2 regions of the Komagataeibacter sp. NFXK3 genome follow, and region 1 is predicted to be linked to the other one. Evidence: riboswitches for the same ligand, from Rfam matches in the RefSeq annotation. Region 1 holds a riboswitch; the other holds the start of a gene.

Region 1 (7,450 bases):
GCCTGCATGCAGGTGGCGCAGGTGGAACTGGCCGTGCTGCACGGCGGGATCATCCTCCGGCGCGCCCCAGCAGGCGGCAAGCTGGTCGCGCAGGGCCTGTGGCAGGGCCTCGAGCCACTGGCGATAGGTCGCAACCGAAATAAAGGGCGTGGCAGGGGCGCGGGCCAGCGCATGCGTCAGCTGGTCCGCCGTGGGTACATCACCCGTGTCGTAGCCTGCCGCATGCAGCAGGCTCAGGATGTGTTCAAGGCTTGCAAAACTGTCCAGCCCCACGGCATGGGCGGCCTGCCCGGTGGGCGCACCCTGCGCGCCGGGATAGTCGGAGAGGATGATGCCCACGCGGCGCTGGCCGGGCAGTTCATGCCCCAGCCGCGCCCAGCCCAGCGCGCGGGCGGCGGTCAGCGCAATGCCCTGCGCGTAAGGCACATGGCGGGCGGGCAGGCCGGGGGTGGTGTCCTCCTTGAAGGAGATGGGGAAGGCGGGAATGCGGCCATCGAGTTCGGGCAGCACCACCTGCATGGCAAGGTCCGCCTGCGACAGGCCGCGCACGCTGTCGCGCCACAGGCCGTGGGGAATGCCGGGCTGCTGCACCTGCAGCACCGGCACGCCCGCCATGTCGAGCGGGGCGTGGCCATCCCCCCCGGAGCGTGCGGAAAAGAAGGTGGCGTTGATGATGACATCCGGCGGCGCCTCCGCCAGCCGGGCCGTAACGAAAGCCGCCGATTCCGGGTTCTTGAGGGAGGTGACATAAACAAGGTCCGCCCCCATGTCATGCTGCTCCAGTTCAGCGGCAAGGGCCGTGACGGGGGCGATATCGGCGGCCAGCAGGTGGGCGCGGTAGAACACCACCATGGCGCGAAACGGTAGGGCCGGGCTGGCGGCATGCAGCACGCCCGCGGGCGGCAGCGGCTCGGCGGGCATGCCATCATCCGGCCCGCGCCCGGCAATATGGGCCATGAGCCGCAGGGCGGTGGCGGTGTTGGCGGCCCCCCCCGTGCGCAGCAGGGCATCAAGCCGGGTGCGGATGGTGTCGGGCACGGTGGACAGGCTGGCAAGACGCGGGTCATCGCGCCCGTCGCCCGCCAGCAGCACCAGCGGAATGCCCGCCTGCTGGCAGGCCCGTCCCAGTTCCTCCACCCCGTAGCGCCAGTATTCCAGCCCGCCCAGCAGCCGCACCACCACGCAGCGCGACTCCATGATGGTGTCGGCTACGTACAGGTCGATCGACATGGGGTGGCGCAGGCGCGACAGCGTTGCGGTGCGCAGGCTGGCATCGGGGGTGGCCCCTGCCGCATGGGCGGCGTTGAGGCACAGCAGGTCACTGTCCGAAAAGGACAGGAACACGATATCAGCCGGGGCATGGCCGAGATCCTCGGCCTGATCGGCCTCGTCGAGCGTGCGGACCTCGCGTGCCAGCAGGTGCATGATGCGGCTCCCGTCTGCCCGGTGTCTAGCCCTGGGCCAGTGCCGCCGTAATGGCAGCCTGATCAAGGCCCTTCTGGCCGATCACCACAAGGTTGCCGGTGCGCGGGCCATCCTTGAGCACAGGCTGGTCGAACTGGTGGCGAAAGCGGCTGCCCACGCCCTGCACCGCCAGCCGCATGGCCTTGCCGCGCACGGTGGCGTAGCCCTTCATGCGCAGGATGTCGTGCTGTCCGGCCAGTTTTTTCAGCCGCGTGATGAAGCCTTCCACGCTGTCCTGCTCGGGGATGGGCAGCACGAAGCTCTCGAAATCATCATGCTCGTGCTCGCCGCCCTCGGCATCGTGGTGGGAGGGGCGGGCGGCCAGGTCATCTTCCGCTGCCGCATCGAGGCCGAGCAGCACGGCGGGGTCGACCTGCCCGTCGGTTGCGCGCACGACCTTGACCGCGCGCGGGATCTCGGCGCGGATCGCGGCCTCGACCGCATCGGCCTGCTGTGGCGTCATGAGGTCGGTCTTGTTGAGCACCACGAGGTCGGCGCACAGGAGCTGGTCCTCGTACACCTCGGCCAGCGGGTTGTCGTGGTCGAGAGAGGGGTCGGCCGCCTGCTGGCGGGCGACTTCGGCGGGGTCATCGGCAAAGCGGCCGGCTTCCACGGCGGGGCCATCGACCACGGTCACCACGCCATCAACCGTCATGCGCGTGCGGATGGTGGGCCAGCCGAACGCCTTGAGCAGCGGCTTGGGCAAAGCGAGGCCGGAGGTCTCGATCACGATATGGTCGGGCGGGGTCGCGCGGTCGAGCAGGGCCTCCATGGTGGGCAGGAAGTCATCGGCCACGGTGCAGCACAGGCAGCCATTGGTCAGCTCGACAATGTCCTCATCCGTGCAGCCTTCCACGCCGCAGGCGCGCAGCGTGTCGCCATCAATGCCCAGCGTGCCGAATTCATTGACCACGATGGCAATGCGCCTGCCCTTCGCATTGGCCAGCACGTGGCGCAGAAGCGTGGTCTTGCCCGCGCCCAGAAAGCCGGTGATGACGGTAACGGGTACCTTGGCGCGGGCCGTGGCGGCGGTGTTCATGGCAGTCAGACTCCGGAAAAGAGGGATGAGGGAAAGCGGCCGCGCACCATGTCGCTCAGGCTTGCGGGCCTGCGCGAGGGCATGACGGTGCCTTTGGCCGATGCGGCATAGGCGTCGATATAGGTCAGCAGGTCATCCGCCTTTTCGGGGCCAAGATTGGCCAGCAGCCAGCCCCATTTGCCCGGCGTGGCAATAACGGCGGTGCAGCCATCGTTGCACGCGGCAAGGCAGGCGACCTCATGCACGACAAGGTTTGAGTTGCCCGCGGCGAGCGCCTGCATGGCGTCGTGCAGCTGGCGGCCCTGCGGGTTGTCCGATGCGGGCAGGCCCCGGCGGCAGGTCACGCACACATGCAGGTGCACGGGCGGTGGTGTCGTGTCTGGCGGGGGGGGAGTGGTCATCTGGTCCGTGCCCTTTCGCGGCGCTGCCGGGCGGGCAGCACAAAAAGCGGGGTGCACGGTCATGCCCCACCCGGCGGCAGGCATTGCCCGGGTGGTGGCCAGTCGCGTGCCGGGCACCCCGCCAGCCATGCGATCGAAACGGTAATTCTATCCCGCACGGGCGGGGATGGCAGGTCTCCTGGCTTGTGGCGAAGGGCGTGGCGGGCCACACCCTCAGTATCCGGCCGCCTTCCCGGCCCCTTCGGGACCAGTGGCGGGGCCAGTGCATGCACCGGGCCGGATTCGACCACCTACAGTTGCGGGGGCAGCGACGGCATTGCTGTCAGGCGCACCGTCTTCCCTATTCTCCCTGGTGGGGAACCATCAGCGGCGGATCTAGCCGATTGCGGGGCGCGCTGTCAAAAAAGACACGGCCGGTTTCAGGGCAGGGGCACGCCGCTTGTGGCCAGCCGCCATGTGGCGTGGCGGGTGAGCACCGTGCGGGTGAGGGGGGCGATATCCAGCCGCGCCATCATGGCGCCATCACCCCCAAGAGCCGCGATGGCAAGGGCGCGGACGGTCGTGGCATCGGCCAGCGCCAGCAGGCGGGCTGGCGTTGCGGGCAGGGCGGCCAGCCATGTGGCCACGCGGCGCAGCAGCGAATCGCGGCTTTCACCCCCCGGTGGGGCAAAGCTGGCATCCCCGACCCAGCGGGCCAGATCGGCAGGAGGCAGGGCCTTGAGCGAAAGCCCGTGCCACGCCCCCATATCGGCAGCATTCAGGGCGGGCACGGCTTCGCCCGCATCGGTCCCGATGGCTCTGCTCAGGGCGGGTGGCACAAAAAGGCGGTCGGCTGGTGGCAGCGCGCCCATGAAGCCTGCGGGCAGGATGGGAATGGCATCGCGCGGGGGCATGATGCCCCGGCGCAAGCCATCGGGCGCGGGCAGGGCGATGCAGGTCAGTGTCTGGTGCATGATGCCCTGCGTGGCCTGAAAGGGTGGGGCGAGCAATGGATGATTGACCTTGCCGGTCGATTTTGGAACCATGGCGACTGATCCGGTTACACGGCAAGGGCATTGCATGCCGCCCTGTCATGCCATACTGCTCCGGGTCGAGCATGATCCATGGAGTTTTTCAGCATGAGCCAAGACACATCCGTCCTGTCCGCCAATATTGCCGCCCCGCCGGTTGCCATCCCGGTGCGCGACCTGCTGCCGTGGGGTGTGTTCGGGCTGGTTCTGGCCTCGCTGCTGATCTACTTCGTTGGCGCGGAGCAGGGGGCGACTTCGCTCATTTCCGGGCATTACGTGCATGAATTCGTGCATGATGGCCGCCATCTGCTTGGCTTCCCCTGCCACTAAGGGGCGCGGGGCTCCTGCCCCGCATGGCCTGATGTGAAGAACGGCATGCGCCCCTGCGCCTGCCGTTTTTTATTGCCTGCTTCAAAAGCAGAAGTTTTTGGTGAAGCTTTTTTCAAAAAGCTTCAAGGAACGCCGCCTTTTTGAAAAAAAGGCGGCATCCAAAAACTTTTGTTATTTTCAATTAGTCAAGGTGGACGACCGTCCGCCCCCTTATATGTCCCGCCAGCAGGCGCGGCGCGATGTCGGGCACCTCGGCCAGGGCTGCGTCATGCAGCATGCTGTCCAGCCGGGTGGGGTCGATGTCACGCGCCAGCCGCGCCCAGGCTGTCATGCGGCGCGGGCGGGGGCACATCACGCTGTCGATTCCCTGCAGGCGCACATTGCGCAGGATGAAGGGGGCCACCGTCAGTGGCAGCGCCATGCCTCCGGCCAGCCCGCAGGCCGCCACCGTGCCGCCATGCATGATCGAGGCGCACATCGTGGCCAGCACCGCGCCCCCGGCCACGTCAATCCCGCCCGCCCAGCGCGCCGTTTCCAGCGGTTTGCCGGTGGGGGCCAGCGCCTCGCGCGGCAGCACTTCGGCCGCACCCAGGCTGATCAGATACGCTTGGAGCTGTGCGCGCCCGGTCACCGCCACCACCTGATAGCCCAGTTGCGCCAGCAGCATCACGGCCATGCCGCCCACGCCGCCGCCCGCGCCACTCACGATGATGGGGCCGGAGGCAGGCGTCAGCCCGCCATCCTCCAGCGCCATGACGCACAGCATGGCCGTAAAGCCCGCCGTGCCAATGCCCATCACCTGCCGCCCCGACAGGCCCGCAGGGTGCGGCAGCAGCCACCGCCCCGGCAGGCGGGCCATGCCAGCCAGGCCACCCCAATGCTTTTCCCCCAGGCCCCAGCCAGTGGCCAGCACCTGATCGCCGGGACGAAAGACCGGGTCATCGGAATGGAGGACGCGGCCTGCAAGGTCGATGCCCGGAATCATGGGAAAATGCTGCACCACCGGCGCCCCGCGCGTGATGGCCAGCGCATCCTTGTAGTTCAGGCTCGACTGCGCGACTTCAACCGTCACATCGCCCTGCGGCAGGCTTGTCGGGTCGACCTGTTCCAGCCGGGTGGTGGTCGCGCCATCGGCCTGGCGGATCATGAGGGCCTCGAACATGCGAACGGGTTTCCTTGCAGGTGGTGAAAACAGGGGGCGTGCTGTGGCCTTCATGCTCCATTTTAGGTGTTTCTTCCTATTTACAGCCGTGTGATTTCGCATGAACGTGATGGGCGGGCTGCAATAAACACCTGATCTGGAAACGAATTTTGACAAAAGCAGACCGCGCCCGAAAGGCGGCCGGAGGCACCGCCCCCATGCTGCGGCCCGCGGCATGAAAATGCGCAGGGCAGGTGTGAGATCGCCCCGCTACCTGTCCCTGTTGCGCTGTGGTGTGCTGCTTTTTCAGCCAGCATTGCACAGGCAGGAGGCATGCATGTCCAACAGTACCGTTTCTTCCTTTTCCGCCCAGTCCTCCATGAACGCGCTGTGGCAGGCCCGTTATGGCACGAAGCCGCCTGAAAAACCGCTGCCCGAAAGCCCGGTGGCGCGCAGCCTCATGGCGCATCGTTCCGTGCGGCATTTCAGCCCCGCCCCCCTGCCCGAAGGCGTGGTGGAGGCAGCGATTGCCGCCGCCCAGTCGGCATCGAGTTCATGCAACCTGCAGGCGTGGAGCGTGATTGCCGTGCGCGACCCCGCGCGGCGCGCCCGCCTGGCCAGGATTGCGGGGGAGCAGGCGTTCATTGCGCAGGCGCCGCTGTTCCTCGTGTGGGTGGTGGACCTGTCGCGCCTTGAGCATGTGGGCCACGCGCAGGGCCACGCACTGCCTGGGCTGGACTGCCTCGATACATTTCTGGGCGGCGTGGTGGATACGGCGCTGGCGGGGCAGAATGCGGCGGCGACGTTTGAATCCTACGGGTTGGGAATCGTGTACGTGGGCGCCGTGCGCAACCAGCCCGAGGCCATTGCTGCCGAACTCGGCCTGCCGCCCCAAACATTCGCGCTGTTTGGCATGAGCGTGGGCTATCCCGACCGCGCGCAGCCCACCTCCATCAAGCCGCGCCTGCCGCAGGCCCTGGTGCTGCATGAGGAACACTACAACCCCGGCACTGCCACCGATGACGCCAGCATCAGCGCCTATGACGCCCTTCTCGCGGCCAGCCGCGCGGGCGCGCGGAGCTGGAGCGGGAGCGTTGTGGCGCGGCTGGGTGATGTGGCGGCACTCCATGGCCGCGAGCGCCTGCCTGCTGCCCTGCACGCCTTGGGTTTTGTGCTGGGCAAGGCGTAAAAGCAGGGGTCATGCGCACAGGGCGGGGTTGACCGGCGCAATGTTCTGGTGAACTTCTGGTGCGGCTGCCCGCAGCTTGTCGCGGGCAGGGGCGCGCTCCGTATGGCGCGCCAGCGCCATGATGAAAGAGAAATAACGGCTATGGACAGCGCCACTTCCCTTCCCTTCACGCTTTCACCCACCGCAACGCCGGTCTCACCCGAGCGACGGGCGGAAATTCTGGCCAATCCCGGTTTCGGGCGTGTCTTTACCGACAACATGGTCGTGATCCGCTACCAGGAAGGCAAGGGGTGGCACGATGCCCGCGTGCAGCCTTATGCGCCGTTCACCATCGACCCGGCGGCGGCCGTGCTGCACTACGCGCAGGAAATTTTCGAGGGTATGAAAGCCTACCGCACGGCGGAGGGGGGCATCACCCTGTTCCGCCCGCAGGCCAATGCCGCGCGCTTCCGCAAATCGGCGGCACGCCTTGCCATGGCCGAACTGCCCGAAGACGTGTTTGTCGAGGCCGTGCGCCAGCTCGTGCGCGTGGACCATGCCTGGGTGCCGTCCAGGCCCGATGAGAGCCTGTACATCCGCCCCTACATGATTGCGAGCGAGACGTTCCTTGGCGTCAAGCCTGCGTCGGAATACCTGTTCATGGTCATTGCCTCGCCCGTGGGGGCGTATTTCGGGGCGGAAGCGGTGAGCGTGTGGGTGTCCGATTTCTGTCGCGCCGCCCCCGGCGGCACGGGCGAGGCCAAGTGCGGCGGCAACTACGCCGCAAGCCTGCTGGCCCAGCAGGAGGCCAAGGGCCATGGCTGCGCGCAGGTGCTGTTCCTTGATGCGGTGGAACGCCGCTGGATCGAGGAAATGGGCGGCATGAACGTGTTCTTC
Region 2 (7,450 bases), on a different contig from region 1:
GGCGCGCATGGGCGGATTGGTGGAACGCCAGACCTCGCAGGCCGTTGCCGCCATTGCCGACCGTGACGAGAATGCCGCCGGCATCGCAGCCGACCTCGACCCGCAGGTCGATGCGCTCGAGCGTGATGTGGAGGCGATGGTGATCCGCATCCTCGCCCTGCGCTCGCCCGTGGCGGGTGACCTGCGCGAGGTGGTCTCGGCACTCAAGATTACCGGCGACATGGAACGCATTGGCGATTGCGCCGCCTCCATCGCCCGGCGTTCGCTGCGGGCCGAACTGGTGGCCTCGCGCATCTCGCTCAGCGGCCTGCGCAGCATGGGCCGCCTGGTGCAGGACAACCTGCGCCGCGCCATTGACGCCATGAGCCAGCGCAACCCCGACCTCGCGCGCGAGGTGTGGCAGTCCGACACGGCGGTGGATGAACTCTACAACGCCATGTTCCGCGAACTCGTGACCTACATGATGGAAGACCCGCGCAATATCGGGCCGTGCACCCACCTTTTGTTCATTGCCAAGAACCTTGAGCGCATCGGCGACCATGCCACCAACATTGCCGAGCGCGTGTACTACACCGCCACCGGCGAGATCCTGCCCGTGGTGCGGCCACGCGGCGGGTTCTCGGGCCAGGGAAGCTAGGGCCCGTGCAGGCTGATCAACCGCTCCGCATCCTTGTTGCGGAGGACGACGCCGCCCTGTCCGTCATGCTCACCTACAACCTCGAGGCGGCGGGGCATACGGTCATGCCGGTCGATAACGGGCTTGATGCCCTGACCGGGGTGACAAGCTGGAAACCCGACCTCGTGCTGCTGGACTGGATGATGCCCGGCCTGTCCGGGGTCGATCTGTGCCGCAGGCTGCGCATGGCGGCGGCCACGCGCTACCTGCCCATCATCATGCTCACCGCGCGCGGCGAGGAGCAGGATTCCATTCATGCGCTCGATACCGGGGCGGATGACTACCTCGTCAAGCCCTGCGGCATGGACGTGCTGCATGCGCGCGTGCGCGCGGTGATGCGGCGTAGTGCCGGGCGGGGGGCGACATCTGCCGCAGTGGCGGAGGGGGATGTCCTGACCTTTGCCGATGTCACGATCGACCATGGCGGCCGCCGCGTGTCGCGCGCGGGCAGCACCATTGCGCTGGGGCCGACCGAATACCGCATCCTGCTGCATCTCATGCGCCATCCGCGCCGGGTGTTTTCGCGCGCTGAAATTCTAGCGGCCGCGTGGGATGACCGCATCCATGTGGAGGAACGCACGGTGGATGTGCATATCCGCCGCCTGCGCCTCGCACTCAACGCCACGGGCGGGGCGGACCTGATCCGCACCGTGCGCTCAAGCGGCTACATGCTCGATGACGGCCAGGCAGACTGAAGAAAACGGATAAAGGTTTTTGGTGAAGCTTTTTTCAAAAAGCTTCGTAAAGACGCCACGTAGAAACGCTTATCTCCGCTCCAGCTTGGCATACCGCCTGAGCGCGCGCTCGCGCCGCAGGCGTGACAGGCGCCGGGTCCAGAACAGGCCATTGGTCTGGTCGATCTCGTGCTGCAGGCACGCACCCAGCAGGCCGCAGGCCTCGTCTTGCGCCACCGTGCCATCGGGGCGGTCGTAGCGTACCCGCACGCGGGCAGGCCGGCTGACGGGCGCGTGGATGCCCGGCATGGACAGGCTGCCTTCCTCCATCGTGGCGGTGTCATCCGAGCGCCAGATGATCTCGGGGTTGGCATAGACATGCGCGCCCGCGCCATCATGCAGGTCGATCACCACCAGCCGCAGGGGCTGGCCCACGTGGCTGGCGGTAATCCCCAGGCCCGGTGCCGCGCGCAGGGTATCGAGCAGGTCGTGGGCCAAAAGGGCCGTTTCGGCGCTGGTGGCGTCAACGGGGCGGGCAACCTGTTCGAGGCAGGCATGCGGGTAGCGGATGATCGGCACGATGGCCATGGCGGGTGTTCCCAGGCTTCAGTACAGGAAGGGACCGTTATCATCCGCGTTGAGGTTGGTGTAGTAGGGAATGTAGAAATTCAGGCCAAACGGGCTGTAGGTATGCTCCACGCCCGAGACGGGGCGCAGCGGCTTGACGTCATGCGCGGCAAGGCAGTCATACAGCGTCTCGCGCAGGTGGTCGGTTTCCTTGTCCGATTTCGGGGCGCCATAGAACAGGTCATGCGCGTAGGGCTTGCAGGCCTGCGGCGTGTGTTCGTAATAATTGGCGTAACGGTCCTGCTGGTTGCGCGCGATATCGGCATCCGACATCCACTGGTGGGTTGCAGCCGTTGTGCTCCACAGGGCTTTCCAGTCCGTATGCATGTGCGACAGGCGGGCAATCGCCACGCCATCCTCGCGCGTGCCATCGCCCCGCACGAGGCTGCCATGGCAGGCGAGCACCTGAACATGGTCGTTATAGACCGAACTCTTGACCGTGCCCCCTTCGAAACGGATGGCGGGCGAGGCTTTGGGCGCGCCCTGGTTTGCCGTGCGCACGATGGCCGCGCCAATGGCAGGCTGGCTGCAGTAATTGACCATGGGGCGGGGTGCATGCTGCGCGCAGGCGGCCATGGCGAGCGGAAGACATAAAGCAACAAGACGGCGCAACGGTTTTTTCCTTTTTGGCGGGGCGCGCAAACCCGTCATGCGGCGGGTTGTTCGGGCCTGATCATCAAGGCTCCATATAATGCAAAAAGAAGGCATGAAACTGTTTTTGCCTGATGGCTGCGATGTTTTTTTAAGGCAGCTGCATCCCGCGCGGCAGGCGGCGCATCACGTTGCGTATTTCCTGGGCGGTGTGAAGAACCATTTCACCAGCCCGAGTAAGCCACGGCGCCTGCGCCGTTGGGGCCTGCTGCGTGCAAGGGTCGGGTTATAGTGCAGGGTAATGCTGGCATAGTCATAGACGATGCACACCGGCGTGGGCGGGCGGGCATACAGGTCGTATGTCGCGCAATGGATCATGCTGCACACGTTATAGGCCCGGGCCGGCTGGGCGCGTGCAGGCGTGCCCGCGCCCAGAACCTCATAATCCTCAAGCTCATGCAGCACGATGTAGTCCGGCTGCATGATATGCGTGATGGCCTTTACGCCAAGCCTGCCCGCCAGTTCATGGATGGGATCATCAAAAGCATGGAGCGGATAGCGTTCTGCACCGCCGATGTTCTGGTACAGGGTCGTGCCATCATATTCCAGCTTCAGCTGGATGATGTTGCAGATGTCGAGCAGGATGAAGGTGGTCCTGCCCTGGGGGGCGCGGGGGGAACATTCCAGCCATCGGTTGTTTGCCACCGTGCGCATGATGGTGCGGACATCATCAAACCTGTCGTAGTAGGACATGGATTCCTCCCCTTTTGTTTATAGGGCGGGGGGAAGACGTAACAAGAATACAAATTTTTCAATGTAGCCCTGTGCTTTTGCCTTTACCGGGATGTATCGTTGCGGGGATTGGGGGCATTGGCCCGTCCGGGCGCGAAAAGCAGCACCATAAGCAGTAGCACGATCGCGCCCGACCAGCCCCGCGTGCGCGGGGTGGCGGGGTCGCCCATCAGAACGTAATGCTGCTGTGCAGGCCAAAAATGGCCTCGTTGCCCACGCGGCGATTATAGCTCACGCCATAATCAGGCACGCCGCCCGAGGGGTTCCACACGTACTGGAAGTCAGGCTGCATCACCATCCACGGCGTGACCTGCGCCTGATAGGTCAGTTCAAGGTGGTTTTCATTGCCCTGCACGGGGGTATAGGCGCTCAGGGCCGTGTTGCGGTCGAACTGCCGCTCGCCCGAGCTGGCGCGCCCAATGCCCCAGCCCAGCCCGATCGTGTCATTGTCGCGGCCCTTGAATGGGGCCTTGAGGTTCAGCCCCGCATCAATGGCGAAGCTGATCAGGTTGCGGTCGCCGCTATTGCCGGTGGCGCGCACGAACAGGCCCACCGACCGGGCCGATGTGATGGAAGGCCGCCAGAGCATCTGGTCAATGATGCCATATACCATCCAGTTGCCCCGGTCCCAGCGCGGGATGCCGGTGGTGTCATTCGGGCTGCCGAGCGCCTGGCCCAGATTGTTGTAGCGGTAGTCGGCAAACTTCGCGGTATCGTAATAGCCGCCCAGCTTGTACACGCCCGGCAGGCCGGGGTTCTTGGCCGCGTGCGCCATGTCGGCGGGCTGGGGGTTGAGCGCGTATTGCAGCTCGGTGATGAGCAGCGCGCCGGTGCCCATGTTGAAGTTCGTGCCGTTGGCGCCGTTATAGGTCTGGCTGGTGGGGTCGGAGTTGTAGCCAGGCGCCGAGCCGGTGGCCTGCTGGATGGGCAGGGAGTTGTAGCGGTTGCCCGGCGGGTTGTCGTCGGCCGCGGCAAACATGAAGGTGAACGTCTCGCTGGGCCGGTAGCGGATGCGGATGGCGGGAGACGACAGCGGCCACGATGGCCCGCCGCCATATAGGTTGACCGAGGGTGCCATGGGCCAGCCGAAATTGGCGTTGAGGTAAAGCGAGGCGTAATCGCTGATCAGGAATTCGGTATCGAGATCCTGCTGGCCGATCTTGACGTCGAGCTTGCCTTTGAGGAAGGACTGCTGGTACCACAGTTCGAACAGGCGGGTGGAGCGGTCGGCCTCGAACCCGCTGACGGGGTTGAAATTGGCCAGGTGATCCTGCGAGATCGAGCGCCCGCGCGTCTGTAATGCGCTGACATTGAACAGGCCGCCCTTGAGCCCAAACAGCTTCTCGGTATCGACGGTGAGCGTGGGCATGGTCACGCCATCATAGGCAGGCCCGGTGCCCGAGCCACTGGCGCCATCATTGCCTGATGGTGTGCCGCCGGTGCCGTTGCCCCATACTTCATCGACTTCCTGAATGTCGAAGCTGATGCCGTGCTTGTACAGCCATGGCCGTGCACCCCACATATTGCCCAGCAGGTTGCCGCTGGTGTCGAGCCTGTCACCGTCACCTGCGGCTTTTTCCTCCGCTTCAGCGGTGGCGCGTTCTGAATCGCGCACCGTGGCGGGGTCGATCTGCACGATCAGTGGCGTGGAGTTGCCCAGGCGGGCGCGGTCCAGCGCGATCTGGGTCTGGGCATGGGCTGCGGTGCAATATGCGCCGCCCAGGGCGCCCGACAGCAGCAGCAGGCGCGACAGGGGCTGCCGGCGTGCGGGGAGAATATGCAGTTTCATGGTGGAAACATCCCGTCAGGATGGGTCTGGCGCCAAAGGGCCAGAAGATGACGGACCAATGAAAAGGCCCGTCGCTGCTACGGCATACGGGATGTCAGCTCGGAGGGCGCATGGTCTCATATCCATCTCCGGTCATGCCCGCCCGGCGATATCGTTAAAGGACAATGGCAGGTCTCCTGACTTGCGGGTCATTGCACATCATCTCCCTTCCCGGCCGGAACCAGTGGTCGCCGTTGGCATGGCACCAGATGAAGCACTCTCCGCCTACAGTTGCGGGTACAGCTGCCGACTGCGCCCCCGGGCCTGAATACCCTGCCGGGACTTACGGCATTCCCTTTTTCACCCGTTTGCACGGGACCATTGACTTGTCGGGCAGGACTATACCGCGCGCGGATCAATGCGCAAGATCAGCGCATTATCGCCATTTCGCCATGGCAGGCGCAGCCATGGGGCACGCGCACGCAGCGCCGGGCGGTGCTGCGTGGGTGGTTATGGGCGCGTGGCCGGGGTTTCGTGCGGCGGCTGGGCTTTTTGTGCCCCGCAGGAAGGAGATGGATTTAATATGTTGATAAGAAAAGGTTTTATTAAAAAAGACAGCCATTTATGAAGCTTTTTGGAAAAAAAGCTTCACCAGAAACACTCTCATGGCCTGCAGGCCGGTTTCAGGCCGCCGGCACAGGCTCGGCCCGGCGTTCCCTGATCCATGTATCAAGGGCTGCGGTATCCATCGGGCGGCCAAAGTAATAGCCCTGTATCACGTCGCAGTCGATGTTGCGCAGCTGGGCGCACTGGGCGGCGTCCTCCACCCCCTCGGCCACCACGGTCATGCCCAGCGTGTGGCCGATGCGGATGATGGCGGTCACCACCTGGCGCACGTTGCCGGTGCTGCCAAAGCCGTTCATGAAGCTGCGGTCGATCTTGACCTCGCTTATGGGCAGGCTGGCAAGGTTGGACAGGCTGGAATACCCGGTGCCGAAATCATCCATCGACAGCCCGATGCCCAGTTCGCGGATGGCCCTGGCGGTGGCGACCGTCTGCTCGAAATTCTCGATCATGGCGGTCTCGGTCAGTTCCACGATCAGGCGCTCGGGCGGCACGCTGGTCTCGTGCAGAATACTGGCAAGCTGCGGCACGAGTTCAGGGTCCTGGAACTGGATGGCCGATACATTGACCGATACGGTGGGCACGGGAATGCCGCGGGCGATCCATTGCGCCATCTGCGCGCACGCCGCGCGCAGCGACCACACGCCAATGGCGCGGATCTGCCCGGTTTCCTCCGCCACGGGAATGAACCGCCCCGGCGAGACCATGCCCAGCACCGCATCATTCCAGCGTGAGAGCGCCTCCACGCCATGCAGCTCCCCCGTGCTGAGGTCAACCTGGGGCTGGTAGACAAGGGTCAGCCTGTTATCGGCAATGGCCTCGCGCAGGGCGGAGGCGAGGATGATGTGATCTTCCGCCTGCCGGTTCATGGAGGGGTGGAAGAAGCGGTAGCAGCACCGCCCCGCCTTCTTGGCCTGTGCGAGTGCGGTATAGGCCTGGCGCAGGGTTTCTTCCACCGCCTGCCCGTCCTGATGGGTGCTGATGCCGATGCTGCCCGAAATGTTGATGGGAATGCCATCGATCGTAACCGGCTCTTCAAGCGTGTGGATGATGCGCTCGGCCAGATGCGTGATGTTGGTGGCGTCCTGCGTGGTCAGCACCACGAATTCATCGCCCTCGGTGCGCACCAGCACGTCGCGCCCCACAATGCCGTGGCGCAGGCGGCCCGCGAGTTCAAGCAGCATCTGGTCGGCCCGGCCCTGGCCAAGCGCCTGCACGATCTTGCGGAAACGGTCGAGGTCGATGACCATGATGCTCAGCACCGTTGCAGGCGGCCGGGCCACGAGTTCGTTGAGGCGGCGGTTGAGCCACAGGCGGTTGGGCAGGCCGGTCAGCCGGTCGGTATAGGACAGGCGGATGATGGATTCACGGCTGCGCTGCTGCTCGATGGCGAGCATGGCCAGGTGCACGCAGGCATTGACAATGCGCCGGTGCCACGCCCCCGGCTGGCCGGGCGTGCGGAAATAGAGCGAGAAGCTGCCCGCCACATCCCCATTGCGCAGGATGATGGGCACCGCCCACTCCGCTGCCAGCGCGTGCTCGGCCACGACCGTGCGCAGGGCGGGCCAGCGGTCTTCCGCCGCAAGGTCGGGCACCTCCACTTCCTTTGCCGTGGCGATGGCCGTGCCGCACGCGCCGCCTGCGGTGCTGGCCTCCAGCCCCTCGAACGCCTGCAGCACGGGCAGGGGCATGGCGCCG

What was found. A riboswitch is a leader RNA that binds a small molecule or an ion and turns the genes downstream of it on or off. The one in region 1 is predicted to bind cobalamin.
Region 2: another riboswitch for cobalamin. It lies ahead of OQZ28_RS12740 (carbohydrate porin); the one in region 1 lies ahead of OQZ28_RS00965 (DUF1636 domain-containing protein).

Annotation. Positions count from the first base shown of each region.
Region 1 is NZ_JAPIVJ010000001.1:186,510-193,959, reverse strand. It holds gene cobN (cobaltochelatase subunit CobN) at 1-1,425, opposite strand, end outside; gene cobW (cobalamin biosynthesis protein CobW) at 1,451-2,503, opposite strand; gene OQZ28_RS00965 (DUF1636 domain-containing protein) at 2,509-2,904, opposite strand; cobalamin riboswitch at 3,056-3,284, opposite strand; gene OQZ28_RS00960 (histidine phosphatase family protein) at 3,324-3,929, opposite strand; gene OQZ28_RS00955 (CbtB domain-containing protein) at 4,023-4,244, shown strand; gene acuI (acrylyl-CoA reductase (NADPH)) at 4,426-5,406, opposite strand; gene OQZ28_RS00945 (nitroreductase family protein) at 5,723-6,574, shown strand; gene OQZ28_RS00940 (branched-chain amino acid aminotransferase) at 6,716-7,450, shown strand, end outside.
Region 2 is NZ_JAPIVJ010000011.1:96,300-103,749, forward strand. It holds gene phoU (phosphate signaling complex protein PhoU) at 1-637, shown strand, start outside; gene OQZ28_RS12715 (response regulator) at 643-1,371, shown strand; gene OQZ28_RS12720 (peptide deformylase) at 1,441-1,938, opposite strand; gene OQZ28_RS12725 (hypothetical protein) at 1,957-2,589, opposite strand; gene OQZ28_RS12730 (hypothetical protein) at 2,755-3,321, opposite strand; gene OQZ28_RS12735 (hypothetical protein) at 3,405-3,530, opposite strand; gene OQZ28_RS12740 (carbohydrate porin) at 3,530-5,149, opposite strand; cobalamin riboswitch at 5,299-5,526, opposite strand; partial or broken gene OQZ28_RS12745 (putative bifunctional diguanylate cyclase/phosphodiesterase) at 5,812-7,450, opposite strand, start outside.